2 linked regions of the Methylobacterium mesophilicum SR1.6/6 genome follow. The protein of the gene in region 1 interacts with the protein of each later gene in a pairwise test. Links are inferred from orthologs where the notes say so. Each region holds a gene or a part of one and is shown in the gene's direction. Other genes may lie near its edges.

The links.
Region 2: the proteins of ruvC (region 1) and ruvA interact in binary tests that used the Escherichia coli proteins (3 or more experiments, as listed by UniProt). The link is inferred for Methylobacterium mesophilicum SR1.6/6 from one-to-one orthologs.

The regions. Positions count from the first base shown.
Region 1 is NZ_CP043538.1:4,257,451-4,272,282, forward strand. Bases 5,033-7,945 are described here. They hold ruvC (crossover junction endodeoxyribonuclease RuvC), read left to right. Parts: upstream 5,033-6,133; coding sequence 6,134-6,757; downstream 6,758-7,945. Other genes in these bases: MMSR116_RS20410 (tyrosine recombinase XerC), read right to left, coding at 5,033-5,036; MMSR116_RS20415 (YnfA family protein), read left to right, coding at 5,143-5,463; MMSR116_RS20420 (peroxidase-related enzyme), read right to left, coding at 5,471-6,043; MMSR116_RS20435 (hypothetical protein), read left to right, coding at 7,034-7,201; MMSR116_RS20440 (DEAD/DEAH box helicase), read left to right, coding at 7,305-7,945. In the rest of the region: odhB (2-oxoglutarate dehydrogenase complex dihydrolipoyllysine-residue succinyltransferase), read left to right, coding at 1-632; MMSR116_RS20395 (SDR family oxidoreductase), read left to right, coding at 640-1,395; lpdA (dihydrolipoyl dehydrogenase), read left to right, coding at 1,463-2,863; MMSR116_RS20405 (response regulator), read right to left, coding at 3,056-3,913; more of MMSR116_RS20410, read right to left, coding at 4,068-5,032; more of MMSR116_RS20440, read left to right, coding at 7,946-9,155; MMSR116_RS20445 (hypothetical protein), read left to right, coding at 9,179-9,379; MMSR116_RS20450 (double zinc ribbon domain-containing protein), read right to left, coding at 10,390-11,445; MMSR116_RS20455 (DUF3597 domain-containing protein), read left to right, coding at 11,860-12,273; MMSR116_RS20460 (polyamine ABC transporter substrate-binding protein), read right to left, coding at 12,317-13,444; MMSR116_RS20465 (RidA family protein), read right to left, coding at 13,441-13,797; MMSR116_RS20470 (GlsB/YeaQ/YmgE family stress response membrane protein), read left to right, coding at 13,980-14,243; MMSR116_RS20475 (YgaP-like transmembrane domain), read right to left, coding at 14,325-14,546; pnp (polyribonucleotide nucleotidyltransferase), read right to left, coding at 14,717-14,832.
Region 2 is NZ_CP043538.1:1,556,766-1,571,532, reverse strand. Bases 9,299-12,146 are described here. They hold ruvA (Holliday junction branch migration protein RuvA), read left to right. Parts: upstream 9,299-10,337; coding sequence 10,338-10,955; downstream 10,956-12,146. Other genes in these bases: dapB (4-hydroxy-tetrahydrodipicolinate reductase), read left to right, coding at 12,091-12,146; bfr (bacterioferritin), read left to right, coding at 11,479-11,976; MMSR116_RS31775 ((2Fe-2S)-binding protein), read left to right, coding at 11,151-11,435; MMSR116_RS07270 (YceI family protein), read right to left, coding at 9,570-10,202; MMSR116_RS07275 (hypothetical protein), read right to left, coding at 9,299-9,514. Outside these bases: MMSR116_RS07330 (S41 family peptidase), read right to left, coding at 1-584; MMSR116_RS07325 (murein hydrolase activator EnvC family protein), read right to left, coding at 584-1,948; 23S rRNA (pseudouridine(1915)-N(3))-methyltransferase RlmH, read right to left, coding at 1,955-2,449; rsfS (ribosome silencing factor), read right to left, coding at 2,464-2,913; MMSR116_RS07310 (nicotinate-nucleotide adenylyltransferase), read right to left, coding at 2,910-3,584; MMSR116_RS07305 (glutamate-5-semialdehyde dehydrogenase), read right to left, coding at 3,604-4,902; proB (glutamate 5-kinase), read right to left, coding at 5,064-6,179; GTPase ObgE, read right to left, coding at 6,373-7,401; MMSR116_RS07290 (GNAT family N-acetyltransferase), read right to left, coding at 7,491-8,087; rpmA (50S ribosomal protein L27), read right to left, coding at 8,273-8,539; rplU (50S ribosomal protein L21), read right to left, coding at 8,626-8,940; more of MMSR116_RS07275, read right to left, coding at 9,131-9,298; more of dapB, read left to right, coding at 12,147-12,888; MMSR116_RS07245 (2,3-bisphosphoglycerate-dependent phosphoglycerate mutase), read left to right, coding at 12,906-13,541; MMSR116_RS07240 (alpha-ketoglutarate-dependent dioxygenase AlkB), read left to right, coding at 13,542-14,189; MMSR116_RS07235 (hypothetical protein), read left to right, coding at 14,348-14,767. UniProt on the Escherichia coli protein: The RuvA-RuvB-RuvC complex processes Holliday junction (HJ) DNA during genetic recombination and DNA repair.

The DNA.
Region 1 (14,832 bases):
AGGACACGGCTGCGATGCTGACGACGTTCAACGACGTCGACATGTCGGCCGTGATGGCGATGCGCAGCCAGTACAAGGACATCTTCGAGAAGAAGCACGGCACGAAGCTCGGCTTCATGGGCTTCTTCACTAAGGCGGTGATCGGCGCCCTCAAGGACGTGCCGGCGGTGAACGCCGAGATCGACGGGCAGGACCTCGTCTACAAGAACTACTACCATATCGGCATCGCGGTCGGCACCGATAAGGGCCTCGTCGTCCCGGTGGTGCGCGACGCCGACGACCTGTCGATCGCCGGCATCGAGAAGAAGATCGCCGGCTTCGGCAAGAAGGCACGCGACGGCAAGCTCTCCATCGAGGAGATGCAGGGCGGCACCTTCACGATCACCAACGGCGGCATCTACGGCTCGCTGATGTCGACGCCGATCCTCAACGCGCCGCAATCGGGCATCCTCGGCATGCACCGCATCGAGGAGCGCCCGGTGGTCCGCGCCGGCAAGATCGAGGCGCGGCCGATGATGTACCTCGCCCTGTCGTACGACCATCGCATCGTCGACGGTAAGGAGGCCGTGACCTTCCTCGTGCGGGTCAAGGAGGCGCTGGAGGATCCGGCTCGCCTCGTGCTGGACCTCTGAGGCTGTCATGTCGGGCGCTGAGAACAGGGTCGCCATCGTCACCGGCGGCAGCCGCGGCATCGGCCGGGCCGTGGCGCTGCTCCTGGCCGAGCGCGGCTATGCGGTCTGCCTGAGCTACGTGTCGGACGCCGCCGCGGCGCAAGGCATAGTCGACACGATCACCGCCAGGGGCGGCAAGGCGCTGGCCGTGAAGGGCGATGTCGGCAGCGAGGCCGACGTGATTGCCCTGTTCCAGGCCGCCGACGGGCTCGGTCGGCTCACGGCGCTGGTCAACAATGCCGGCGTGGTCGACGTGAAGTCCGACGTCGCCGACATGAGCCTCACCCGCCTGCAGCGGATGATGACCACCAACGTGGTCGGCAGCTTCCTCTGCGCCCGCGAGGCGGTGCGGCGGATGTCCACGAAGCGCGGCGGGACCGGGGGCGCGATCGTGAACCTGTCCTCGGTGGCGGCGCGGCTGGGCGGTCCCGGCCAGTTCGTGGACTACGCCGCCTCGAAGGGCGCGATCGATTCACTGACGATCGGCCTCGCCCGCGAGGTGGCCGCCGAAGGCATCCGCGTCAACGCGGTGGCGCCCGGCATCATCGCCACTGAGATTCACGCCAGCGGCGGTGAGCCTGACCGCGTGGAGCGCCTTGGACCTGGCGTCCCGATCGGCCGGGCGGGCACCGCCGAGGAGGTCGCCGCGCCGATCGTGTGGCTCCTCTCGGAGGAGGCTTCCTACACCACGGGCGCCATCCTCGACGTCGGCGGCGGCCGCTGAGCCTCGACCCGACCTGACATTCTATGCCCGTCAGCGACGCGGCACGACCGAGCGGAAGCGAACCTGCATGTCCTACGATCTCGTCGTCATCGGCACCGGCCCCGGCGGCTACGTCTGCGCGATCCGCGCGGCGCAGCTCGGCCTGCGGACCGCGGTCGTCGAGAAGCGCGCGACGCACGGGGGCACATGCCTCAACGTCGGCTGCATCCCGTCGAAGGCGCTGCTCCACGCCTCCGAGGCATTCGAGGAGGCCAACAAGCACTTCGCTGATCTCGGCATCGATGTCGGCACGCCGAAGCTCGACCTGAAGAAGATGATGGCGTTCAAGGCCGAGGGCGTCGCCGGCAACACCAAGGGCGTCGAGTTCCTGCTGAAGAAGAACAAGGTCGACACCTTCCACGGCACCGGCCGGATCGCCGGGGCGGGCCGCGTCGAGGTCATCGCCGAGGATGGCGGCAACCAGATGCTGGAGACCAAGAGCATCGTCATCGCCACCGGCTCCGACGTGGCACGCCTGCCCGGCGTCACCATCGATGAGAAGATCGTGGTCTCCTCGACCGGCGCCCTCGACCTCGATCGGGTGCCGAAGAAGCTCCTCGTCATCGGCGCCGGGGTGATCGGTCTCGAACTGGGCTCGGTCTGGCGTCGGCTCGGCTCCGAGGTCACGGTGGTCGAGTACCTGGATCGCGTGCTGCCCGGCATGGATGGCGAGGTCGGCAAGCAGTTCCAGCGGATCCTGACCAAGCAGGGCATCGCCTTCAAGCTGTCCACCAAGGTGACGGGCGTCGAGGTCGGCAAGAAGGGTGCGAGCGTCACCGTCGAGCCGGCCGGGGGCGGTGCGGCGGAATCGCTGCAGGCGGACGTGGTCCTCGTCTGCATCGGCCGGGTGCCCTTCACGGAAGGGCTCGGCCTCGACACGGTCGGCGTTCAGCGGGACGACAAGGGGCGCATCCAGACGGATTCGCACTACGCCACCAACGTCACCGGCATCTACGCCATCGGCGACGTGATCGCCGGCCCGATGCTCGCCCACAAGGCCGAGGACGAGGGTGTGGCGGTGGCCGAGATGCTGGCCGGCCAGTCCGGCCACGTGAATTACGGCGTGATCCCCAACGTGGTCTACACGTTCCCGGAGGTCGCCTCGGTGGGCAAGACCGAGGAGGAGCTGACGAAGGACGGCATCGCCTACAACGCCGGCAAGTTCCCCTTCACGGCCAACGGCCGGGCCAAGGCGAACGGCACCACGGACGGCTTCGTGAAGGTGCTGGCGGACGCCCAGACCGACCGGGTGCTCGGCGTGCACATCGTGGGCGCGGATGCCGGCAACCTGATCGCCGAGGTGGCGGTCGCGATGGAGTTCGGCGCCTCGTCGGAGGACATCGCCCGGACCTGTCACGCGCACCCGACGCTCACGGAAGCCGTCAAGGAAGCCGCGCTGGCCGTGAACAAGCGCGCCATCCACGTCTGACCGAAGGGCGGACGCCGGGCGTCCACTCAGTCCGGTGTACCGGGCGTGGATCTCAGACACGCCCTCTCGTGCTGGTGCCGGAGCGATCTGGAGGCCTCGATGGGGCCTCCAGATCGCTCCGGGACCCCTGGAGCGTCCCTCGCGAGGCCCGCATCGCGGTCACGGCAGGCTGAAGCCGTGGGTGGCGCGGGATCAGGCGATCTTGCGCCGGGCGTTCGGCAGGTCGGCGATCCGCAGCAAGGCGCTCGGCGCGGGCGGCGCGGTCAGCGCATTCAGCAGATACGGCCGGCGGAGACCCAACGCGTTGTGCAGGGCGAGGTCGATGTCGCGGGCGTAGAACGGCATTCGCAGCACCGCGTCGACGCCGAAGTAGCGGCCCGCCTGGGCGACCGACTCCAGCTCGGCCGTGGTCAGCAGGGTGATCCGCGTGGCGAGCCCGAGGGGCTGGATCTGGCAGGCAAGTTCAAGCCCATCGATTCCGTTGAGCTTCACGTCGATGAAGGCGAAGTCGTAGGACGCGAGCTTCAGCTGCTTCAGGGCGTGGCGCCCATCATCGGTCTCGTCGAGTTCGATCGCGAAGCCGCTCCGGGCCACCACGCGGCTGATCGCCGAGCGGCCGGCCGGGGTCGAGCAGGCGAGGAGCGCCCGTGTCGGCGCCCGGCGCCGGACATCGGCGTGCAGGAGCTGCTCGATATGGCTCGGGTCGAGGGGCGTCTTCAGGACCTCGTAGGCCCCGAGACTGGTGGCGATCTCCTGCCAGTGCGGCATGACGCGGGTCGCCACCAAGACCAGGCAGGGCGGCTCGGCCCCGGCCCGGCGGGCGACCGCCACGGCCTCGGGTCCGCTGAGATCTTCGAGCTGCAGTCCGACGAAGGCGAGGGTGGGGCGGTGCTGGAGCAGGATGTCGCACAGGGCTTGGCCGGAGGTTGCCTCGTCGATCACGGCCTGCGGATCGAAGCGCTGCACCACCGTTCGCAGAGAGTCGCGACGACCCGCATCGCAATCCGCGATCACGACACGCGCCGACCTCCTCCTGTCTTCGAGCCCCATGGCGTCCGTCCGAGCCGATCCGTTCCCTGACGCTGACACTGGACTTAGATCGTGACGAAGATCTTAAAAAAATCGGCTGTTCACTCAGACTTGAGGTTATCAGCCCTAAATCCCCTACACTCGGAATCAATAACTGCTGCTCAAACCGGATGAATTAGCGGCTAAACCGCGGGTGGGCGGACGCGTAGGCACTCATCAGCCGGGCGGCGTCGACGTGGGTGTAAAGCTGCGTGGTCGACAACGAGGCGTGCCCCAGGAGTTCCTGGATGGCTCGCAATTCTCCCTGGCGGGCGAGCAGATGCGTCGCGAACGAGTGGCGCAGGGCGTGTGGCGTGGCGCTGTCGGGCAGGCCGAGGGCGCCGCGAGCCCGGGCGACGGTGTACTGGATGATCCGCGGCGAGAGGGGCCCGCCCCGGGCTCCGACGAAGAGCGGGCCGTCCGGCGGCAGCGGCAGCGGACAGGCGGCGACGTAATCGGCGACCGCCCGCGCCACCACCGGCAGGATCGGCACCATGCGCTGCTTGCCACCCTTTCCGAGCACCATGACCTGATCGCTGCCGGGCAGGGGCGCGTCGCGACGGGCAAGGCCGAGGGCCTCCGAGATGCGCAGGCCCGCCCCGTAGAGGAGCGCCAGCACCGCGGCGTCCCGGGCGAGCACCCAGGGCTCGCGCTCCTCGCCGGCCCGAATGCCCGTATCGGTGAGTGCAACGGCGGCCTGCACGGGCAGGGGGCGGGGCAGGCGCCGCGGGACCTTGGGCGAGCGTACGCCGCCCAGCGCCGAGACGGTGCCGTGGCCCTCCCGTTCCAGGTAGCGCGCGAAGGAGCGCAATCCGGCGAGCATGCGCATCAGCGAGCGGCCGGACACCTCGTCGGCCCGGCGCGCGGCCATGAAGGCGCGGATGTCGCGAACCTTCAGGGCGACGAGCATCGGAATCGTGGGCGTGCCCTGACGCGACGCCAGATGGCGGAGGAACTGGCGCAGGTCGCGCCCGTAGGCTTCTACGGTGTTGGGCGACATCCGCCGCTCACGCGCGAGCCCCTCCGTCCAGGCCCGGACGAGTTCGCGCAGGCGCGCGTCGCCCGGAATCAGCATCAGGTCGTCGGTCGTGGGGGACGCAGTCATGCGTTCAATCGATCGAATGAGTCTTGCCGCGCCCTTAATGCACACGACGGCTCGCGCGGACGTCGTTCGATTCGCGCCGCGCAGTCCCCCGTGCCAAGCTGGGCCGATGACCATCCTGGCCTATGCCGGCGCCGCCTTCGCGGAGATCGCCGGATGCTTCGCGTTCTGGTCTTGGCTGCGGCTCGGCCGCTCCGTCTGGTGGGTCCTGCCCGGCCTGGCCTCCCTGGCGGCGTTCGCCGGCCTGCTGACGCTGGTGGACAGTCCGGCGGCGGGACGCGCCTTCGCGGCCTATGGCGGGGTCTACGTCGCCGCTTCGGTGATGTGGCTGTGGCTCGCCGAGGGACAGCGGCCCGATCGCTGGGACCTCGCGGGCAGCGCCGTCTGCCTCGCCGGGACGGCGCTGATCCTGCTGGGCCGACGCGGCTGACGCGGGCTCAGCGGCCCATCGCGTAGAACTCGGCGTTCGGCCGCAGATCCGCCACGCTGGCAAGCCGGTTGGAGAGGGCGAAGAGGGCGGTGATCGCCGCGATGTCCCAGATGTCGTCCGGGCTGAAGCCGTGCTCGGCGAGCGCAGCGTGGTCCGCCGCGCCGACCGCCTGGGAGGCCGTCGCGACCTTCACCGCGAAGGCCAGCATGGCGCGCTGGCGCGGGGTGATGTCGGCCTTGGCGTAATTGACCGCGACCTGATCGGCGATCAGCGGATTCTTGGCCCGGACCCGCAGGATCGCCCCATGGGCGACCACGCAGTAGAGGCACTGGTTGGCCGCGCTGGTGGCCACCACGATCATCTCGCGGTCGGCCTTGGTCAGGCCGCCGGGCCGGTCCATCAGCGCATCGTGATAGGCCATGAAGGCTCGAAACTCGTCCGGGCGGTGGGCCAGCGCCAGGAAGATGTTCGGCACGAAGCCCGCCTTCTCCTGCACCAGGGCGATCCGGGCCCGGAGATCCTCCGGCATGTCCGAGAGCTTCGGTACCGGGAAGCGGCTGATCGGGGCGTCCGCGCTCATGGTCATCCTCGGAATTCGCGCGCCTTGGTGAAACCAAGCGTTCACGATACGTACGGCAGCTTCGGGCCGTTCGTCGAGCCGTGGAGCACCATGTCCAGCGCCGTCCGCATCCTCGGCATCGATCCCGGGCTCCGCCGCACCGGTTGGGGCCTCATCACCGCGCAGGGGGTGAAGCTCACCTACGGCGATTGCGGTGTCGTCACGTCGGACGGCGACCTTCCGCTGGCCCTGAGGCTGCGCGAGCTGTTCGAGGGCATCAGCCGCATCGTCGAAGCCGTGCGGCCCGACGAGGTCGCCGTGGAGGAGACCTTCGTCAACAAGGACGCCCAGGCGACGCTCAAGCTCGGCCATGCCCGGGCCATGGCGCTGGTGGTCCCGGCGCTCGCCGGGCTGCCGGTGTTCGAGTACGCGGCGAACCTGATCAAGAAGACCGTCGCGGGCTCCGGCCACGCCGAGAAGGTCCAGATCCAGGCGATGGTGCGCTTCCTGCTGCCGAAGGCCGAGTTCCGCGTCGCCGATGCCGCCGACGCGCTGGCCATCGCGATCACCCATGCCAGCCACCGGGACGCACACGCGCTCCGTCGGGCGCATCTGTCGGGCGGCAAGCGCCGCAGCCTCACCGGCCAGGCGGCCGCCGGACAGGGTCTCGAAGGGAAGGGTTTCTCCGCCGCCGCAGCCGCGCGCATCGAGGCCGCGCTGGCCAAACAGAGTTGACGGGACCGGGAAGGACTTGGTGGGGGAAGTAGGACTCGAACCTACGAAGCTTACGCAGCGGATTTACAGTCCGCCCCCTTTGCCGCTCGGGACATTCCCCCAAGGCGGGTTTGTCACCCGCGGCGCCCTTATGGTGAGGGGTGGGCCGGGTGTCAACGCTTGTCGTGACCGGATCCATGATGCCGCGTGAAGCGGAGACGCGCGGCGCCGCCCGCGCCGTGTCCCGGCTCGCGCGCTGTTCCCGCTGGAGCGGAAGAACCGCGACACCCCGCACGGATGCACCGTGGGCTCGCCGCGGGACTCGCGGGCGTTACGGATCGACGGTTCCTGCCGGCGGCTCTGGGCTTCGTGCAGGCAGCCAAGACGCTCACCGCCGGCCAGCCACGGCCGGAGAGCGACGGCAGGCCGGAGACGCGACGCCTCGGCCAGACCGGGCCAGACTGACGCGCGCCTCGGGACGAAAACGCGAACGTTCCGCGACTCCGGGGATTCCCAAAAGAATCCCGATCGGTCACGGTGCGCACATGTTCCCCTGCGTCGCCGGCCATTGACCCGCCCCGCCCCGTCCCTGCGGTCGCACCAGCGCACGCTGATGGCGCTGGTCGATGCCATGGCCCGCGGGGAGGCGGTCCATATACGGAAGATCCTGGCCGCGGTGACGCCCGGCGGCGGCAAGTCGCTTCTGCCGGTGATCGCCGCGCACCGGCTCATCGCGGCCGGGCTGGTCGCGCGGGTGGTCTGGGTGGTGCCGCGGGACTCCCTGAGGCTGCAGGCCGAGGAGGCCTTCGCCGATCCGCTCTGGCGCGCCACCTTCGGGCATGCCCTCAGCGTGCGCGCGGCCGACAACGAACGCGATCCTGCCCGAGGCTTGGCCGGTTACGTCACCACCTATCAGGCAGTCGCCGCCGCCCCGGCGCTTCACCTCGCGGAGGCGCGGGCGCACCGCACGCTCTTGGTCGTCGACGAGGTCCACCACCTCCCGGTACCCGGGCGGCCGGGATCCGAGGAGGCGTCGCCGGAGGAGAGCGAAGCGGGGGCTTGGTCCCGGGCAATGCTGCCCCTGATGGAGGCGGCCGCGTTCCGCCTTTACCTCTCCGGCACGCTGGAACGGGCGGACGGGCGGCGCATCCTCGGACTGCCCTACCAGCCGGCCGCGCTGGGGCGCGGACCGGAACTCGATCTCGACGCCCCGGGCCTCGCGGTGATCGGCTACTCCCGGGCGCAGGCGCTCGCCGAGCGGGCGGTGCTGCCGGTCACGTTCGGAGCCATCGATGGCGAGGCGAGCTGGCTGGAAGGCGGGCGGATCGCCGGCGACAGCCCCCGGGTCGGGCCGCACAGACTCGGCGCCGGCTCGGTGCGGGTCACGACCCGGCCGGCCCTGTTCACGGCCCTGCGCACGGGCTTCGCCCGCGATCTCCTGAGCGAAGCCTTCCACGCCACGAAGCGCCTGCGCGCCCGGCGCCGTGCCGAGCGGGGCCTTCCGGCCGGCGAGACGGTGCGGGGTCTCGGCAAGCTCCTCGTCGTGGCGCCGGACCAAGCGAGCGCCCGCGCGTATCTCGCGACCCTGCGGAGCTGGATGCCGCCGGGACAGGGGGAGCGGGACGTGCGCCTCGCCACCTCCGGCCAGGGCGACGCCCACGCGGCCCTCGCCGCGTTCCGCCTCACGCCCGAACCGGCCATCCTCGTCACCGTGGCCATGGCGTACGAGGGGCTCGACGCCCCGGAGGTCGCGGTGGTCGCCGCGCTCACCCATATCCGCTCGCGCCCCTGGCTGGAGCAGATGCTGGCGCGGGCCACCCGGGTCGATCCCCACGCGGGGTCCTACGACGCGCAGCAGGCGCTGATCTTCCACCCCGATGACCCGCTCTTCGCCCGCTTTCGTCTCGAACTCGAGACCGAGCAGGGCAGCAGCGTGCGTCCGCCGCGCGAGCGGCCGGCGAGCGCCGTCGTGCCCGAGCGGACCCGCTGGCGCGACGACGAACCCGCCGGGATCACGCCCCTGGAGAGCAACGCGATCGGCCTTCGCTATGCCCTGCTGCGTCCGCGCCTCGCCGAACCGGCACCGGCCGCACCGGCGCCGGAACCCCCTTCGATCACCGAGCGGACCCTGCGGCAGAGGCTCGCCGCGACGGTGGCGGCACAGGCGGTCGAGGACGAAGCCTCCCTGCGCGTGCCGCGCGGCGGCAACCTAGCGCATCGCTACAACGCCGTCCTGAAGCGCGTCCTGGGCAAGGGCCGCGCGACGATGACGCTTCCCGAGCTCGAGGCGGCGCTCGCCTGGCTTGAACGAAACCGCCTGTCGGACCATCTCGACCGCCTCGACGGCGACGCCCGCTACGCCTGGTCGGCCCGCCAGCGCCGCGGCCGCTGGCAACCGGAACGCGCTGCCGGTCGCTGAAGCGAAACCGTGAGGAGCGTCCGATGACCGAGAGCTTGCCGGCGGAATTCGCCGCGACCCTGACGGGCGACGCGCCCCCCGCGGGGTGGCCGGCGCCGCTCGCGGCGCTCTGGTGGCTCGCCCGCGAACCGGGGGAGCCGGGCTCGGAAGGCTGGGAGCGGGCGCACGCCCTCGTCCGCCAGCGCCGCGGCCGCTGGCAACCGGAACGCGCTGCCGGTCGCTGAAGCGAAACCGTGAGGAGCGTCCGATGACCGAGAGCTTGCCGGCGGAATTCGCCGCGACCCTGACGGGCGACGCGCCCCCGCGGGGTGGCCGGCGCCGCTCGCGGCGCTCTGGTGGCTCGCCCGCGAACCGGGGGAGCCGGGCTCGGAAGGCTGGGAGCGGGCGCACGCCCTCGTCCAGGACGCGACCGGTCCCGAAGCCGCCTGGGTCCACGCCCATCTTCACCGGATCGAGGGCGATGCCGGCAACGCGCGCTACTGGTACGGCCGCGCCGGCCGCAGCGAAGCCCTGGGGCCGACGGCGGAGGAACGGACCGCCCTCATCGTCGCCCTCTTGGCCTAAGGTTAGGCCCGCGGGTCGCGAGGCATCGAGTTCGGTTTCTACCTTGGCAAGATCGGCACGCGCACTCGGCGAGGCATATTACTCATGGAATTGGTCTTGTAATCTGTTTTCGATCCCGGACTTCGTACGGATCGTACGATGATCCTGATCTGTATCGCCGAAACCACGTCATCAACTGATATTAACGTTTATCACCTGCGATGATTCTCCGCAGTTTTCGGTCATACGACGCGGCTTTTCCCACAGAAATTGTATTTTACCGCTTCCCTGTTCATTGAAAGCTGATTATGCGTGCGGATCTTGAGTCGACCAACAGGGCAGCCGACTGATCGCCGTGATGAGTGTGGGATGTTTAATCTGCGGCATCGGTTTCGCGGGCCTCTCACTGCGCTTCCCGGCGCGTGCGGCCGAGCTGGAACGCTGGTGCGGGATCTGCATCGTGCTTGGATTGTGCCTGCTCGGCGTGGCGCTTCATGGCGCCCGCGCCTAGCTGTGGCGGCCGGCACGGTCCATGACGGCACGCTGATTGGGTGATCGCAGAGACCTCCCGCCTCCTGAGGGCGCGGCGCAGCGGGCCTCGAAGGATGAGAGGATCAGGCTGGAGGCCCCATATCCGACCGTTCCGGTCTCGTGCCGTGTCCCCTGCGTGGATCAGCGGGGCCGGTGCCTGTCAGGCCCTTGTCGGGGCCGGCCCGAGAGCCCGGCTGCCGCAGGCGGAGCAGAAGCGCTCGAACGTGCTCTTGCGGTGATCGCAGGCGGGGCATCGCTCGAACAGGCCGATCCCGCAATGCGGGCAGAAATTCGCGTCCGGGCTCGCCATGTCGACGGGGCGCTCGCAGCCCGGGCAGACCTTCTTGGCAAGGCGGAGGAGGGCTTGATCCGTCGCGATCTCGGTGCGCCGCTCCTCGTCGGGCCGGGCTTCGGCCAGTCGCTGACGTTCCCGGTACCCGTGGAGGGCGTTGATCGCCGCGCGCCCGGCCACGAGCGTGGCCACCACGCCGACGCCGTAATGGACGTAACCGCCGTAGCTCGGCAGATACGGCACTAGCTCGACGAAGAAGGCGAACGCCGCCGCCAGCGCGAAGCCCCAGACGAACGGCCAGTTGCGCGTGTTCCGCCGCTTCAGCAGCAGCCAGCCGGCCAGGACCAGCAGCGGAAGGGTCAAGGCCAGCCGGTAGCCGAAGACCCGCAGCTCCTGTGTTCCCTCGGCGGCCAGGAGCTTCTGCTGGGCTTCGGCCCGCTGCTCGCTCGCCTCGGTCGTCAGCGCCGCCTCCTTCTGCGCGAAACCGAGATCCGTCTGGGCCAAGCCTTCCAGCTGCTCCTCGACGGTCCGCTCGGCGGCCTTCAGGGCGTCGAGCCGCTGCGTGCGGGCGATGAGATCGGGATCCTGATCGACGCGCTGGGTCGTATCCCGTGTCTTGAGCCAGTTGGCGAAGGTCTCGCGGGCGGCCGCGGAGGCTGAGCGGGCCGCCTCAAGGGCAAGTTGCGCCTGGTCCGACTGCTGCTGGTTGTCGCCGCGCGCGCGGCGGACCTGCTTCAAGGCCGCATCGGTGGCCTGCGCCTTCTCGGGGTCGAGGAACTGCTCGAGGGCGTAGCGGTGCTCGACCTCCGGCAGATCGCCGACGACCAGTGATCCGAGCCCGATCAGGAAGCCCGCGAACGCGAAGGCCACCAGCCACAGGATGAGGGTGAAGGTCCGTTCGGAGAGACTGACACCAGATCTCAAGGCTCGATCCTCGACGGTTCCGTGGGAGCGTGACGGCGCCCGAACTGCCGGTGGCAGGCCCCCGAGTCACCCGTCCAGCCCGACACGACCGTCGCGTCCCGCGCGGCCGCAGGATCGAATCAGGCCCCGGGAGGACGCCTCGAGCCTAGCAGGACGCGCCGAGACGCGCCTGTCTTCGTGAGCGGGAGCGGGGCAAGTCTCGCGAGACTTCCGCATCATCCGCTGGAACCCGGCCCGGCGTGATCAGCAACGCGTTCCCGGCCTCGAATAGACCTGCGCGTCGCGAGAGCAGTCGATGGTCGACGCGCGCGCATTCCGGACATCCCCGCCGCGGGCAAACGGAACGCCAAGCCGCATAACCTGTTGTCAGGCCGCCCAGTACGTAAGCTGGGTCACGAGAATTGGAGCGGAGCCATGAGCCTCCTCGGCAGCATCGTCGGCAAGATCCTCCATCCGTTCGGCGGCGGAACCGCGGACGCCGCACCCGCGCCCACGGCCGGCTCGGGCGGTCCGGCCACGTCGAGCACCCCCTCGACGCCCTCGGCGCCCGGCAGCTCCGGCGGCGGCGAGCCGGTGGATGTCGCGGCGGTTCTCACCAGCCTTGCCGAGAAGAACCCGCAGACGCTCGACTGGCGCCACTCGATCGTGGACCTGATGAAGCTGCTCGGCCTCGATTCCGGCCTCGCCTCGCGCAAGCAGCTCGCCGACGAGCTGCACTACACCGGCGACAAGGACGATTCGGCCAGCATGAACATCTGGCTGCACAAGCAGGTGATGCAGAAGCTCGCCGAGAACGGCGGCAAGGTGCCGGACGACCTGAAGCACTAGTCCTTGCGGCTGCGGGATCCGGCGCGCGGCGCCGGATCCCCGTTCAGCGCCCGGTCCGCACCCGCGTCCAGAGGCGGGTCACGAAGCGCTGGGTGCGGTCGTCCCAGGCCGTGTTGATGGACAGGCGCTGCATCGTCGCCTCGTCCGGGTAGATGCCGGGATTGCTCAGGATCTCGGGCTTCACGAACTTCTTGGCCGCGAGGTTGCCGCTGGCATAGGCCACGAAGTTGGTGTTGGCCGCCGCCACCTCGGGCCGCATCATGTAGTCGATGAAGGCGAGCGCCTCGGCCGGGTGGGCGGCATCCTTCGGGATCGCGAAGGTGTCGAACCACATCAGCGCGCCTTCCTTCGGCACCACGTAGGCGATGTCGATGCCGTTCTTGGCCTCCTCGGCCCGGCGCTTGGCCTGCATCACGTCGCCGGAATAGCCGACCGCCACGCAGATATCGCCGTTGGCCAAAGCCTGGATGTATTCCGACGAGTGGAACTTCCGCACGCTGCCGCGCACCTTGTAGAGGGCGTCGGTCACCAGGGTCAGGTCGTCCCAGCGCTTCGAATCCGCCTTGGCGCCGAAGGCGGGAAGCATGCTGGGGATCAGATCCTCGGGGCTGTCGAGCATCATGATCCCGCACTCCTTCAGCCTGTTCGCCGAGGCGGGATTGAGGACGAGGGTCCAGGAGTTCAGGGCCGCGCCGGCGCCCAGCCGCTCGCGGACGGCGGCGACGTTGTAGCCGATGCCGGTGGTGCCCCACATGTAATCGACCGCGTAGGTGTTCCCCGGATCGTAGGCGGCCAGCCGGCTGGTGACCTCCGACCAGAGGTTTCCGAGGTTCTTCAGCTTGGACTTGTCGAGGGGCAGGAAGGCGCCGGCCCGGATCAGCCGCTGCAGGTAGGGACCCGACGGGACGACGAGATCGTAGCCGGACCGGCCCGCGAGCAGCTTGGTCTCCAGGATCTCGTTGTTGTCGTAGGTGTCGTAGACGACCTTGATCCCGGTCTCGCGGGTGAAGGCTTCGAGCACCTTCGGATCGATGTAGTCCGACCAGTTGTAGATGTTGAGGATCCGCTCCTCGGCGGCCGGGGCCGGCCGCACGAGGGGGAGGGCCGCCAGGCAAGCCCCCGCGAGGGCAATCGCCGCGGCTGTCAGGACGGTGCGGCGCGGGCCGTTCACCGGCTCCTCGCCGCCACGACCACGATCTCGACCAGGTATTCGGGCGCGGCGAGCTTGGCCTCGACGGTGGCGCGCGCCGGCGGGTTCTCCGGCGAGACCCAGGCATCCCAGGCGGCGTTCATCTCCGCGAAGGTCGCGATGTCGGCGAGGTACACGGTGGCCGAGAGGATCCGCTCCTTGTCGCTGCCGGAGGCGGCGAGAAGCCGGTCGATCTCGGAGAGGATCTGCTGGGTCTGGATCGTCACGCCGGTGCCGACCGTGTCGGAGGCGACCTGCCCGGCGAGGTAGACCATGTCGCCGAAGGTGACGGCCTGCGACATCCGCTTGCCCGGCTCGATCCGCTTGATGTCCATACCCGTCTCCACCGTCTCAAGAACCGGCGTATCTGCCGCCGCACCGGCTTGGCGGTAAAGGGGCGCGCGCGCAACCACCCGGGGACCCCGAGGAAAATCGTCGTCGCGTGCCAGGGTGCGGGCAACCGTCGCGGGTCGTAAAGCGTTCTGCCGCCATCGACAGTCACGCCTTGGGGTTTGTCATGGGTATCCTCTGGACCATCATCATCGGGTTCCTCGCCGGCGTCATCGCCAAGTTCATCATGCCGGGCCCGAACGAGCCCGCCGGCTTCATCCTGACCACGATCCTCGGCATCGTCGGCGCCTTCGTGGCGACCTTCCTGGGCCAGGCCATCGGCTGGTACGGGCCGAACCAGGGCGCGGGCTTCATCGGCGCCATCGTGGGCGCGGTGGTCGTGCTGTTCATCTACGGCATGATCGCCGGCCGCCGCACCACCACCTACTGATTTCCTCCGGCAGGTCCGGAAACGACGAGGGGCGCCCCGCGGGGCGCCCCTTTTTTTCTGGGCCACGATCGGCCCTGAGGCTCAGAAATGCTCGGAGGCGGCCTTCACGGCGCAATGGCCGGTGGCGCCGCGCACCGCGAGGCCGACGCCGACCACGAGCGCCAGCAGGCTTAGGAGCTTGTTGGGACGGGGCTGCGCGGCCGCGGCGGCGATGCCGAGGCCCAGCGCCACCGAGAAGGCGCGCTCCGTCGTCGACAGGTTCGGCTGCCCGCTGAAGATATCGTGCATCATGTCGTTGGCCATGAGGGTCTCCGGTTGGGAAGTCGCGGGGGAACGCGGCATCGGGCGCCCCGTTCCCGGTCGGCGGCCAGCGCTGAGCCCATCCAGAGACGAAACAAAAAGGGCGCGGCCCCGGAGGACCGCGCCCGTCTGGAAAGCCGCGCCGGCCCCAGCCGGCGCGGGCGTTTCCCTGCTTACTCGCCCGCCTCGCGGCGGCGCTCGCCGCGGTGGCGGCCGCCCTCGCCGCGGGGCTCACGCGGCTCGTCACCGCGCTCCGCCCGCTCGGCGTCGCGCTGCGCCTTGATCTTGT
Region 2 (14,767 bases), 2.7 Mb from region 1 along the record:
TTCGAGCGGACCGGCTTGATCTTGATCACGTCCCGCGTGAGCGTGACGTCGATCGGATCCTTCGACTCCTTGCGGCTGATCTTGAGCTTCACGTTCGAGTTCACAGGGCCGCGCATCTTGTCGACCGCCTGGTTCAGGGTGAGGCCCTGAACCTGATCGTCGTCGATCTGCGTGATGATGTCGTTGGCGAGCAGCCCCGCCTTGGCGGCCGGGGTGTCGTCGATCGGCGTGACGACCTTGATCAGGCCGTCCTCCATGGTGACCTCGATGCCGAGCCCGCCGAACTCGCCGCGGGTGGTGGTCTGCATGTCGCGGAACGCCTTGGCGTCCATGTAGCTCGAATGCGGATCGAGCGAGGTCAGCATGCCGTTGACGGCCGCCTCGATCATCTTCGACTCGTCCGGCTTCTCGACGTAGTCGGTGCGGACCTTCTCGAAGACGTCGCCGAACAGGCTGAGCTGGCGATAGGTCTCGGCCGAGGCGGCCACGGCGCGCGGACCCGACAGGAAATCGGTCTGCGTGGCTACCATGGAGGTGCCGGCACCCAGGAAGGCGCCCAGCATGATCAGGGATGTCTTGCGCATCAGCCGCGAACCTTCTCGCCAAGTACCGTATTGTTCGGGCTCTTCGCCCACCACGGCTCCGGATCGATGGAGCCGCCGTCCTTCTTGAACTCGACGTACAAGGTCGGATCGCCGTCGGACCCGGGTGGCCCAGCACCCTTGTCGCCCATGCTGCCGACCGGTTCGCCCGCGAGCACGAACTGCCCGACCTCGACGCTGATCTGATCCATCCCCGCGAGCAGGAGATAGTAGCCGTCGCCCGCGTTGATGATCAAGAGTTGCCCGTACGACCGAAAGGGCCCCGCGAACTGCACCCACCCGTCCGCCGGGGCAGAGACCGTCGCCTTCGGGCGCGTCGTGAAGGACACGCCCCGCGTGGTCCCGCCGTTGCCGTCGGGCTGGTTGAAGCCGCGTGTGAGCCGTCCACTGACGGGCCGCGGCACTTCGCCCCGCACGTCGGCGAAATGCACCTTCGGGGCCAGGCGTGCCGGATCACGGAACCCGGCCGCGGCAAATCGTTCCTGCGTGACCTTGACCTCTCGTTCGGCCGCAGCCTTCGCCTCCTCGGCGGTCTTCCTGGCGGCGGCCGCTTCGGCCTCGGTCCGGTCCATCAAATCCTTGAGGGTCTTGGCCTGAGCCCCGAGCTCCGCGGCCCGCCGACGCTCGGTGGACAAGCCGCTCTCGATCTCGGCCTGCCGGGCGCGGCGGGCCGCGACCAGCGCCTGCAGGCGCTGCTGCTCGCGCGCCCAGCCGGCGAGATCGGAGGCCAGACCTTCCTTGTCCTGCGCGATCAGGCCGCGCAGGCGGATCATCTCCGCGAGATCGGCCGCGAGGGTGTCGACCTCGCCTCGCAACTCCGGCACGACGGCGCCGAGCAGCATCGAGGTGCGTATGGCCGCGAGGACGTCCTCGGGGCTCACGAGAACCGCGGGCGGCGGCCGGCGCCCCATCCGCTGAAGCGCCGCCAGGATCTCCGCGACGATGCCGCGGCGGGCCTGGAGCGAGCGCCGGATCGCGGCCTCACTCTCGCCCATCGCCTTCAAGCGCTCTTCCAGGCGGCTCAGACGCTCCTCGGTCGCCTGCGCTTGGCGACCCGCATCGAGGAGCGCGGCATCCAGCTTGGCCCTGTCGGTCCCGATCGTGGCAATCTCGGCCTCGGCCTGGGCCCGCTGGCCGGCGCTGGCGGCGAGCGCCTCCTGCACGCGCTTGAGATTTTCGGCGCGGCGATCGCGCTCCTCGGCGGCGCGCTGAGCCGAATCCGCGTCGGCGGGCATCTCGGAACGCACCGGCGTCGCAGCAACGGCGAGGGCCAGCAGGACGACGGCGCGCAGCCGGTGCTGAGGACCACGGAAGGCAACCGCCCGCAGTCTTTCCACGGTCGACATGGCCGATCAGCCCGCCTCGCCGCGATGATAGGGGTGACCCGCCAAGAGGGTCAGGCTCCGATAAATCTGTTCGAGGGCGAGCACGCGCACAAGTCCGTGGGGCAGGGTGGCAGCCCCGAAAGACAGGATCAGCTCCGCCTTCGTCCGAATTGAGGCGTCCAGACCATCCGGGCCCCCGATAGCCACGACGAGGGCAGGGCGCGCGACGTCGCGCCACGCGGCGACGCGGTCCGCTAGGGCCTCGCTGGTGACATCGGCCCGCCCGCGTTCGTCGTAGGCGAGTAGGACCCCCCCAGGGGGCAGATGGGTCAAGAGCGCGGCCGCCTCTTCGGCACAGCGGTCGGTGGCGCGCCGGGCCCGCGATTCCGGGATCTCGAGGCTGTCACAGGCGGGAAAGCCCAGTCCACGCCCCAACTGGGCCGCGCGGTCGCGATATCGTGACGCGAGTTCCCGCTCCGGACCGGCCTTGAGCCGGCCGACCGCCGCGAAGATCAGACGCAATCCGGACGTCCGCCCTAGCCGGCGGCGAGCCCGACCGGACGATCAGCGCCCCACATCTTCTCCAGATTGTAGAAGCCGCGAACCTCGGGGCGGAAGATGTGAACGAGCACGTCGCCCGCGTCGATCAGCACCCAGTCGCAGGCAGGCAAGCCTTCGACCCGAGCATTGCCGAAGCCGCGATTCTTCATTTCCTGGATCACCTTGTCGGCGATCGAGCCGACATGGCGCTGCGACCGGCCGGACGTGATGATCATCGTGTCGGCGAGCGAGGTCTTACCGGCGAGGTCGATGGCGATCGTCTCCTCGGCCTTCATCTCGTCGAGGCATCCGAGGGCCAGGGCCTTCAGGTCGTCCGAGCGCGCCTGGCCGGAGGTATCCGGGGCCTGGACGGGGGTGCGGATCGTCTCCGTTTGAATGGTCTCGGGCAGAGTCCTGGTTCCTCGTGGTGCCGCAGGCGACGTCACGCCCCGCGGGATCGTCTGAAATTGGCGGTATCGGCCGTCGATTGCAACCGTGGCGACCCCGAATGCGCAGTGCGTCCCCGAACGGCCTCGCGGATCGCCGTCGATGACAGCGTGGAGCGGGGACCGTGCAGGAAGACCCAGGCCGGGGGAGCGCGCGTCGCGAGCGTCGCCGCAGCTTCTTCAGGCAGGCGCGCGCCAGCCAGCCGGCGCGCCGCCCGGGCGCTCAGCGGGGTCATGGTCGAGCCCGGACGATCGATGACCGCCATGGGCATCAGCCGGGCGATCTCGGCGAAGCCCTTCCAGCGGTGGAACGTCGCCAGCGAGTCGGCGCCCATGATCCAGACGAAGTGGACGCCGGGCCGATGGCGCTTCAGGAACCGCAGGGTCTGGACCGTGAAGCGCACGTTGAGCGCCGCCTCGATGCCGGTCACCGCGATGCGCGGATGTCGCGCGACCGACCGGGCCTGCGCGCAGCGCACGGTGACGGGAGGGAGCGCCTTTCGGCTCTTGAGAGGGTTGCCCGGGCTGACGAGCCACCAGACCCGGTCCAGCCCGAGTCGCCGCATCGCCATGAGGGTGACATGGCGATGGCCCAGATGAGCGGGATTGAAGGATCCGCCGTAGAGGCCGATCCGCATGCCGGGGGCGCTCGGCGGCAGGGTCAGCCGCACGCCGGCTCCTGGATGGGCGTCACGGACGCGTCTGGCCGCTGCCGTGGACGCGGTACTTGAAGGTGGTCAGCTGCTCGACCCCCACCGGCCCGCGCGCATGCATGCGCCCGGTGGCGATGCCGATCTCGGCACCGAAGCCGAACTCGCCGCCATCCGCGAACTGCGTGGAGGCGTTGTGGGTCACGATCGCGGAATCGACCTCCGCCAAAAACCGCGTGGCCTCCGCGTCGTCCTCGGTGATGATCGCGTCCGTGTGGTGCGAGCCGTAGGTCTCGATGTGCTCGATCGCCGCGGCGATCCCGTCCACCACCCGCACCGCGATGATCGCGTCGAGATATTCCGTGTGCCAGTCCTCCTCGGAGGCAGCGGTGACCCGGGAGTCGACGGCCCGCGTCTCGGCGTCGCCGCGAACGGCGCACCCGGCATCCAGCAGGGCGCCGACCAGGGATGCGAGATGCGTCCCCGCGCAGGCCCGGTCCACCAGCAGCGTCTCGGCCGCGCCACAGACGCTGGTCCGGCGCATCTTGCTGTTCAGGAGGACGGTGCGCGCCATGTCGAGGTCGGCCGCTGCGGCCACGTAGACGTGGTTGATGCCGTCGAGATGGGCGAAGACCGGCACGCGGGCCTCGGCCTGGACGCGCGCCACGAGGCCGCGCCCGCCGCGGGGCACAATCACGTCGACGCAGCCGTCAAGTCCGGCGAGCATCAGACCCACGGCGGCCCGGTCGCGCGTCGGCACGAGCTGGATCGCGTTCTCCGGCAAGCCGGCATCGGCGAGGCCCTGACTCATCGCCCGGGCGATGGCCATGGCGGTGCGGTGGCTGTCGGAGCCCGCCCGCAGGATGGCAGCGTTTCCGGCCTTCAGGCACAGCGCGCCGGCATCCGCGGTCACGTTCGGCCGACTCTCGAAGATGACGCCGACGACACCGAGGGGCACGGCGACCCGCTCGATCAGGAGGCCGTTGGGCCGCTCGATGGCGGCGAGCTGGCGTCCCACGGGATCCGCCAGCGACCCGACCTTCTCCACGGCCTCCGCGATGGCCGACAGGCGGCCAGGATCCAGGGTCAGGCGGTCGATCAGCGCGGCGCTCTGACCGGCGTTGCGGGCGGCCGCCACGTCGCGGGCGTTCTCGACGAGGATCTCGTCGCGGTTCGCGCGCAGGCGCTCGGCGATCCGCTTGAGCGCCACGTCCTTGGTCCGCGCGGAGGCCAGCGCCATCAGCCGGGCGGCGGCTCGGGCGCGCCGGCCGATCGCCGCCATCTGCTCCGGCAGGGCGTCGGCCTCGGCGAAATCCGATCTCAGGTTTAGGACGGGCACGCTGGCGTCCTCGGTTGGCGGCGCCCTATGCTTCGGCGCGACAGAGAGAAGACGCCGTATTTGCACATCGCGCGCCGCACGCACAAGGGTGTCCGAGTGCTGGTCGACGCAATAATCAATTCGGAGATGATTGTGATTAATCCAGTGCGGAAAGTCGAGAACTAGAACAATGCCAAGTCATCCCGATGAACCATCCAGGCGCGACCGGGATAGTTGAGCAATTCCGGGATACGCGCGCTGGGATGCCCGATGATCAAGGCGGCTTCCGCGCTGTCGTAGGCGACGAGCCCGCGGCCGTGGACACGGCCGTCGCCATCGCGGATCACCACCGCATCGCCGCGGGAGAAGCTGCCTTCTATGGCGCGGACGCCCACCGGCAGGAGGCTCGCGCCGCCACGCAGCGCCTTCACGGCGCCCGCGTCGATGGTGAGGCTGCCACGCGGTTCGAGGGAGCCGGCGATCCAGGTCTTCCGGGCAGCGGTCGGCGTGGACCCGGAGAGGAACCACGTGCAGCGAGCCCCATCCCGAACGGCGCGCAGCGGGTTCTTCTGCCGACCGTCCGCGATCACGAGGTGCGTGCCGCCGGAGGCTGCGATCTTGGCCGCCTCGATCTTGGTGCGCATGCCGCCGCGGGACAGCTCGGAGGCCGGGCCGCCCGCCATCGCCTCGATCTCAGGGGTGATGCGCTCGACCACCGGCAGATGCTGCGCGTTCGGGTCGCTTTTCGGCGGCGCCGTGTACAGGCCGTCGATATCCGAGAACAGGACCAGCACGTCGGCATCGATCATGGTGGCGACCCGGGCGGCGAGGCGATCGTTGTCGCCGTAACGGATCTCCGACGTCGCCACCGTGTCGTTCTCGTTGACGACCGGCACCGCGCGCATCTCGAGCAGTTTGAGCACGGTGGCGCGGGCATTGAGGTAGCGGCGCCGCTCCTCCGTATCCTGGGGCGTCACGAGGATCTGGCCGGCGACGATGCCGTGATGACCGAGCGCTTCGGCCCAATGCCGCGCCAGAGTGATTTGCCCCACCGAGGCCGCACCCTGGCTCTCTTCCAGCCGCAAGGCTCCGGAGGGCAGCCCGAGCACGGTGCGCCCGAGCGCGATGCTGCCCGAGGAGACGACCAGGACATCGACGCCGCGCGCGTGCAACTCGGCGATGTCCTCAGCCAGCGCCGCGAGCCAGGCGTGCCGCAGACGCCCGGCCCCCCGGTCGACGAGGAGGGCCGACCCGACCTTGAGGACGACGCGGCGGAAATCTTCGAGGACGGGGATCATGATGCTTGCGGGTCCGGGTCGATCGAGGCGATTTGAACGAAGATCGCGCTGTTGAACAGCCACTCCGCCTCGCGGCGATCACCCGTCACGATGGCGTTGGATCAGCGGCCTGTCGGGTGTCCGCAGGCTTCCGGCAGGGCGGCGAGGCGCAGGCCGGACCAGGCTGCCGCGGGGGGCGAGGAGCTCCCGCGAATCACGGCTGCCAAGCCACGGCCGGCTGCCGCTCGGCCTCCGCGCTGGCGTCGATTTCCGCCTGGAGCGCCCGAAGCGCCTCCGGCACGCCTTTCCGGCTGGCGGAGGACAGGACCAGCGGTGCACGACCGGCCGCCCGCTTCAGCTTGGCAACCTGGCTCTTCAGGGTCTCGGCGTCGAGGGCATCCGCCTTCGAGAGGGCGACGACCTCGGGCTTCTCCGCCAGACCGTTGCCGTAGGCTTCGATCTCGCCACGAACCAGCTTGTAGGTCTTGCCGGCATGCTCCGTGGTGCCGTCCACGAGGTGCAGCAGCACGCGGCAGCGCTCGACGTGGGCGAGGAACCGGTCGCCCAGCCCGACGCCCTCGTGCGCGCCCTCGATCAGGCCCGGGATGTCGGCGAGGACGAATTCGCGCCCGTCCGAGCGCACGACGCCGAGCCCGGGATGCAGCGTCGTGAACGGGTAATCGGCGATCTTCGGCTTCGCCGCCGTGACGCTGGCCAGGAAGGTCGACTTGCCGGCATTCGGCAGGCCGACGAGCCCGGCATCGGCGATCAGCTTGAGCCGCAGCCAGATCCACATCTCCTGGCCTTCCTGGCCGGGATTGGCGTGCTTCGGAGCGCGGTTCGTCGAGGTGGTGAAGTAGGCGTTGCCGAAGCCGCCGTTGCCGCCCTTCGCGAGGCGGATCTTCTGGCCGACCTCGGTCAGGTCGGCGAGCAGCGTCTCGCCGTCCTCGGCGAAGATCTGCGTGCCGGCCGGGACCTTCAGGACCGCGTCGGCGCCGTTGGCGCCGTGGCAGTTCGAGCCCATGCCGTGCTCGCCCTTCCGGGCCTTGAAGTGCTGCTGGTAGCGGTAGTCGATCAGGGTGTTGAGACCCTCGACGCACTCCACCCAGACATCGCCGCCGCGGCCGCCGTCGCCGCCGTTCGGTCCCCCGAACTCGATGAACTTCTCCCGCCGGAACGAGACGCAGCCGGGACCGCCATCACCGGAGCGGACATAGACCTTGGCTTCGTCGAGGAACTTCACGACCTGAATCCTTTGTCGGGTGCGGGTTCGCGACCCGCACCATCACCGTGTCGACGGCCGCCGGCCAGCCCCGGCGCCGTGGCGCCGCCTCAGGCGGCTGCCGTCATCGCCGGCTCGGACGACGGCCTCTGCCAGCGCCGCCGGTCGAGGCGGAAGAGATCGACCGGCAGATCCTCACCGCGCGCCGGGAAGGGCCGGATCGCGCTGCCGGCCGGCACGAAGCCGCAGCTCTCCAGAACGCGCCGGGACGCCGGGTTGACCGTGCGGGCCGACGCCGAGAGTTCCGCGCCGCCGGTATAGGCGAAGAAGGCGTGGCACAGGGCCGTCACGGCCTCGGCCATCAGGCCGCTTCCCCAGTAGGCCCGCCCGAGCCAGTAGCCGAGCTCCGGCGGCGCGTCGGCCGGCGCCTCGATGCTGATGACACCGATGAGGCTGCCGGGCGCCGCCCGCGGCGCGAGGGCGAGCGTGAGGGCCGAACCGGCGGTGTTCTGCGCGCGTGCCTGAAGCAGGAACGCATCCACGACCGGGGCCGGGAGCGGGTGCGGCACCCGCGCCAGCATCGCGGCGACCGACGGGTCGCCGGCCAGCTTCAGGATCGCGTCCCTGTCCTTCGCGGTCGGCCAGCGCAGCCACAGCCGCCGCGTCTCGATCCGGAAAACGTCATCACGGGTCAGATCGGGGAACATCGTGCCCTCGCAGGGCGGCGCTCCCGGCTCCGGGTCACCGCCTCAAGACGACGAAGGGGAGGATGGCGTCCCATCCTCCCCGGGGTTCCGTCCGATCCGGCCCGTCAGGGGCTCGGCAACGACGTCTCCGGTCCGGTGTGGGACACCGGGCGGGACGCCAGCTTCGCCTCAAAGGCGCCCGCCTCTTATTCCGCGGCCTCGGCCAGCGGGGTAACGGCTACGAAGGCGCGCCCGCGGCGCGTCTCGAAGCGGACATGGCCCGGTACCAGCGCGAACAGCGTGTGGTCCTTGCCCATGCCGACATTGGCGCCGGGATGCCATTTGGTGCCGCGCTGACGCACGATGATGTTGCCCGGAATGACCGATTCCGCGCCGAACTTCTTGACGCCGAGGCGCCGGCCTTCCGAGTCGCGACCGTTGCGGGACGAACCGCCAGCCTTCTTGTGTGCCATGGGATGAGCTCCGAATTCTGATGGGCTTCGATGCGGTCGCGGATCGGTCCCTCAGGGGACCGGACGCGCCCAGCGTCTGGCGTGCGTCAGGCCGAAATGCCGGTGATGCGCACGACCGTGTGGTCCTGCCGATGGCCGCGCTTGCGGCGCGAGTTCTGCCGGCGGCGCTTCTTGAAGGCGATGACCTTCTTGTCGCGTCCGTGGCGCACGATCTCGCCGGTGACGCTGATGCCCGACAGGGTCGGTGCGCCGACCTGGGTCGCGCCCGCGCCGTCGGCGAACAGGAGGACCTCGCCGAAGGTCACGGCCTCGCCGGCCTCGCCGGCCAGGGAGGCGATGGTGATGGTGTCGTTGGCGGCGACGCGGTACTGCTTACCGCCCGTCTTGATGACTGCGAACATCGTTCTCTCGTGTTCTCGAACGGCCTCCGGGGCGGCTGCCCCTGGACCGGCTTCTTGTTTGAAGTCATTGCACGGGCTTGTGCCCGGACAACGCGAAACGCGCGGACCTCAGGGAGGCCGCGCGCCATGCGGGGTCACTACGGGCGCGGGCACCACATGTCAATCCGCGCGTCGATCCGCGCGGCCCGGATCAGCGGATCGGCGCGCCGGTCACCAGGATCCCCTTGGCGACCGTGCCCTGCGGACCGAAGGCCGCCAGAGCCTCGGCGCACCAGGCCTCGCGGCCCACGGCGGCCAGTTGCTGGCGCACCTGGGTCGACCGGGTCCGCAGCTTCTGCTCCAGCAGGGCTTCCTGGCCGGCATTCACGCGGGCGGCGAGGCGCAGCGTCGTGAGCTGCCCGGCCCTGACCTGGACACCCGGACAGGCCTGCTCGGCGATGATCGTCGTGGAGGCGGCATCGGCGTAGTTGTCGAGCGGTGAGGCCGGGCTCGTCGGGGCGACCGGAACCTGCGCGACGGCCGGGCCGGCGAGGAGCAGACTCAGACAGGCGGCGATGGCACGTGGGCTCCGCAAAGCTCAAAACTCCCTGGTGTCGCCAACCCCCTCGGCGACTGTGCGGCACGCACCGCTACGGGGCAGCCTTGAACTCGCCCTCGATGCGCAAGGTCACCTCGTCGCCGAGATGGGGGAGATAGGCGTTGATCCCGAACTCCGACCTCTTGATGACGGCGCGCCCGTCGAAGCCCACGGTGTAGCGCTGGTCGACCGGGTGGATGCCGGCTTGGTTGAAGGTCGCGTCGATGGCGAGCGGCCGCACGGTGCCGCGCAGGTTCAGGTCGCCGGTGATCCGCGCCGTCGTCGGGCTCGTCGGCTCGACCGTCGTGGCCGTGAAGGTGGCGTTCGGGAACTTCGCGGTGTCGAAGAAATCCGGCGCCGCGAGGTGCTCGTTGAGGCGCGCGCTGCCGGTGATCACACCGCCGAGCGGCACGCTCACCTCAAGCCGGCTCTTGTCCGGCGCCTTGGGATCGAGGGTGAGCGTTCCCGTCAGGCCGGTGAACTGGCCGTAATAGGTCGAGTAGCCGAGATGCGAGACCGACCACGTGACCTTGCCGTGATCCGGATCCAGCACGTAGGCACCCGGGCGCACCTGCGTCGGATCGGCACTCGGCGCGACCGGCACGCCCTTGCCGGCCGGATCGTCGGCTGCCTGAGCCGGCCCCAAGGAGAGGAGGCCGATCAGGGCGAGAAGTGGCGCGCGCATTCTTGTCCCCCCGGAGCGCGGCCAAGCCCGGCCGGCGCGGGGCCCGTGATTTCACGATCTCCCTGCGCGCTCAAGCACGTCTGGCGGTGACCGGCGCGCTTCTGTAGTCAGCCCTGAACAGCGGGCAGGCATGGCATGATCGGCAAGCTCAAGGGCGTGGTGGACTCCTTCGGCGAGGATTTCGTGATCCTCGACGTGGCGGGGGTGGGCTACATTGCCCATTGCTCGGCGCGCACACTGCAGCGCATGCCCAAGGTCGGCGAACCGGCGGAGCTGTCGATCGAGACCCATGTCCGCGAGGACATGATCCGCCTCTACGGCTTCCGGTCGGACGCCGAGCGCGAATGGTTCCGGCTGCTCCAGACCGTCCAGGGCGTCGGCGCCCGCGTCGCCCTCGGGGTGCTGTCGGTCCTAGAGCCCGAAGCCCTGGCCGGCGCCATCGCGACGGGCGACAAGGGCGCGATCAGCCGTGCCCCCGGCGTCGGGCCCCGGCTCGCGGCCCGGCTGGCGGCCGAGCTGAAGGACAAGGCTCCGGCCTTCGCGCCCGTCGATCCCGCCCTCGTCGCCTTGACCGGCGCCGTGGAGGAGGGCGCGGCTCCGCAGCCGGTGGCGGATGCGGTCTCGGCGCTCGTGAATCTCGGCTACCCGCAGGTCCAGGCCGCCGCCGCTATCGCGGCCGCGCTCAAGGGCGCGGGGGAGGGTGCGGAGGCCAAGGTCCTGATCCGTCTGGGCCTGCGCGAACTCGCCCGCTGAGGGGCGCGCGGCAGACCCTTCGAGGCCCGTCCCGATCGCCCGCCCTTGACCCGCCGGAGCAGCGGTGCCATGTCCGCCCCGGCCAGTAAAACATTGAAAAGCAAGCTACTTTTCAATCTTTCTAATCTGGCGCGGCAGCTCGGGGCGGTCCGGAAGACCGTGGCGGGCACGGGGATGGCGGGATTAGCGGCGCGGATGATCGTCTGCTCTTGTAATGTCATATCGGATGGCGCGGTTCGCGGGTGTCTCGCGCCCGGACCGGGCTGCCCGCGCACCCCCGCCCAGGTCTACGCCTGCCTGGGATGCAGCCCGAAATGCGGGCGCTGCGCCCGCACCATCCGGTCCATCATGCAGAGCGCCCTTGGCTCGGTAGCTGGGCCGTTGCCGGCCGTCGAGGGCAGCCATGCCTGCACGACGGCTTGCGCCAGCGCCTGTAGTTTGGTGAAATTCCAAACTGCGGATGAGGGAGTCGCAGCCTGATGCTTCTGCCCCCGCCTGAAAGAACGGTAAGGAGTACGGGGGCATGAAGGGCGACACCAAGGTCATCGAGTACCTCAACCGCGGGCTGCGCAGCGAGTTGACGGCCGTCAGCCAGTATTGGCTGCACTTTCGCATGCTCAATGACTGGGGCTACATCGACCTGGCCAAGTTCTGGCGCAAGGAATCGATCGAGGAGATGAACCACGCGGACCGGTTCGTCGACCGGATCCTGTTCCTCGACGGGTTCCCGAACCTCCAGGAACTCGACCCGCTGCGGATCGGCCAGAACGTCCAGGAAATCATCGAGTGCGATCTCGCCGCCGAGAACGAGGCGCGCCGCCTCTACCTTGAGGCTGCTCAGTACTGTGATTCGATCAATGATCGCGTCTCCAAGATCCTGTTCGAGGATCTGGCGACCGATGAGGAAGGCCATATCGACTTCCTCGAGACGCAACTGGAACTGATCAAGCAGATCGGCCTGCCGCTCTACGCGCAGAAGCACATCGGCGGGCTGGAACAGATCGCGCCCGAGAAGGACTGAGGCCGTTCGACCCCGGGCGCCGTGACGGCGTCTTCCGGGGTGACGGACAACGCGGGAGGGGTCGGGCCGACAGGGTCCGACCGCTCCACGCCCCTGACGGAGATGGGACTCGGGATGCGGCTGGTGGTGGTCGGCGCCGACGGGCGCATGGGTCGGATGCTGGTGCGCGCGGTGGCCCAGGCCGAGGGCTGCACCCTGTCCGCGGCGATCGAGCGGGCGGGCTCCCCCGCGCTGGGGCAGGACGCCGGGACGCTCGCTGGTCTGCCGGCCCTCGATGTCCCCGTGACGGACGATCCGCTCGCGGCCTTCGCGGCCGCCGACGGCGTGCTCGACTTCACGGCCCCGGCCGCCACCGTGGCCTTCGCGGAACTCGCCGCCCAGGCCCGCATCGTCCACGTCGTCGGGACGACCGGCCTGTCCGAGGAGGATCTGGCGAAGCTGAAGGCGGCGTCCTACCACGCCCGCATCGTGCAGTCGGGCAACATGTCGCTCGGCATCAACCTGATGACCGAGCTGGTGCGGCGGGTGGCCAAGTCGCTGGGCGACGAGTTCGACATCGAGATCTTGGAGATGCACCACCGCATGAAGGTGGACGCGCCCTCCGGCACGGCGCTGATGCTCGGCGAGGCCGCCGCCGAGGGCCGCGGCGTGGACTTGAAGGCCGTCCGCGTCTCGACCCGGGACGGGATCACCGGCGCCCGCAAGCCCGGCGACATCGGCTTCGCCACCCTGCGGGGCGGCAGCGTCGTGGGCGACCACAGCGTGACCTTCGCCGGGATCGGCGAGAGCCTCACGATCAGCCACCACGCCGCCGATCGCGGCCTGTTCGCCGCGGGCGCCGTCAAGGCGGCGCTCTGGGCGCATCCCAAGCCGCCGGGCCTCTACGCCATGGCGGACGTGCTCGGCCTGTGACCGGAGGCGCTGCGGCCATGGAGCGGCTCCTCGTCCTCGTCCGGCACGGCCAGAGCGAGTGGAACCTCAAGAACCTGTTCACGGGCTGGCGCGACCCGGACCTGACGGAGCGCGGCGTCGCGGAGGCCCGGGCGGCCGGCACGGCGCTCAGGCGTGACGGCTACGGCTTCGACGCGGCGTTCACCTCCGAGCTGGTCCGGGCGCAGCGCACCTGCTCCCTGATCCTGGAGGAGATGGGCCTGCAGGGCATTCCGGTCGCGCGCGACCGCGCGCTGAACGAGCGCGACTACGGCGACCTCGTGGGACTCAACAAGGACGACGCCCGCGCCCGATGGGGCGAGGCGCAGGTCCATGCCTGGCGCCGGTCGTACGACGTGCGGCCCCCCGGAGGCGAGAGCCTGAAGGACACCGCCGCGCGGGTCCTGCCCTGCTACATCACGGCGATCCTGCCCCGGGTGATGGCGGGCGAGCGCGTGCTGGTGGCGGCGCACGGCAACTCGCTGCGCGCCCTCGTGATGGTTCTCGACCGCCTGGGCGAAGATTCCGTTCCGGATCTTCAGATCAAGACGGGCGTGCCGCTGGTCTATCGCCTGAATGCCGATACGACGGTCGCCTCGAAGACGGTTCTCGCCCGGGACGGCGACGGGGCCTGAATGGCGACCGCGCTCGCGCCCGGGCTGATCCACCATCCGGGCTACCTCGACGCGGCGGCCCGCGCCCGGCTCGCGGCCGAGATCGCCGCCATCCTCGCCGACGCCCCGCCCGTCACACCGCGCATGCCCCGGACCGGCAAGCCCTTCTCGGTGCGCATGTCGAATGCCGGGCCGCTCGGCTGGGTGTCGGACGTCCGGGGCTACCGCTACCAGCCGGCGCATCCCGAGACCGGCCGTCCCTGGCCCGCCATGCCTCCGACCGCGCTCGCAGCCTGGGCGGCGCTTGCGGCGTGTCCGGCCGCGCCTGAGGCCTGCCTGATCAATCTCTACGCCCCCGGAACCCGCATGGGCCTGCATCAGGACCGCGACGAGGCGGAGTTCAGCGCGCCGGTGCTCTCGCTCTCGCTCGGCGCGGACGCCCTGTTCCGCTACGGCGGCTTGCGGCGCACCGACCCGACGCGCTCGATCCGCCTGTCCTCGGGCGATGCCCTCGTGATCGGGGGCCCCTCGCGGTTGATCTTCCACGGGGTCGACCGGCTCTATCCCGTCGGCGATTGTCTCGCCGAGGAGAGTCTCCTGGGGGAGCTGCCCCCGGACGGTCGCTGCAACCTCACGCTCCGGCGCGTCACCCCCTGCGGCACGCCATGACGGGGCGGCGGCGCCGGCATCGGCCTGGCCGTCTCCCGACGATCTCCCCTCATCGTGATGCCCGGCGCCGTTCGCTCGCGGCTTGACAGATCCGGTCGTCGGGCAGACCCATCGCGGTCGGAGCCCCGGGGCGGGCCCGAGAGGAGAACCGAGTTCCGATGCTGGTGCGCAACCTGACGCTGCATCTCGGGCGTGCTCTCTGCGCGGCCGCCCTGGCGGCCAGCCTCGGTTCCGCCGCCCGGGCCGGTGATCCCGTCTTCCCGCCGGGGTCCCGCTTCGGCTTCGACCCGCCGTCCGACATGTCGCTGTCGCGGCGCTTCTCGGGCTTCGAGCGCAAGGAGGGCGGCGCGACCCTGTCGGTGGTGGAGCTGCCGCCGAACGCCTTCGCGGAGCTCGTCAGCGGCTTCACCGACGCGAACCTCCTGAGCCAGGGCTTCGCGGTCGAGAAGCGCGAGGAGGTCAAGATCGGCGACAACGAGGGCATGCTCTACACCGGCGAGCAGCCCGCCGACCCCAACGCCTCCACGCCGGCGATCCGCAAGTGGATCCTGGTCGTCGGTGCGCCCACCGTCACGGGA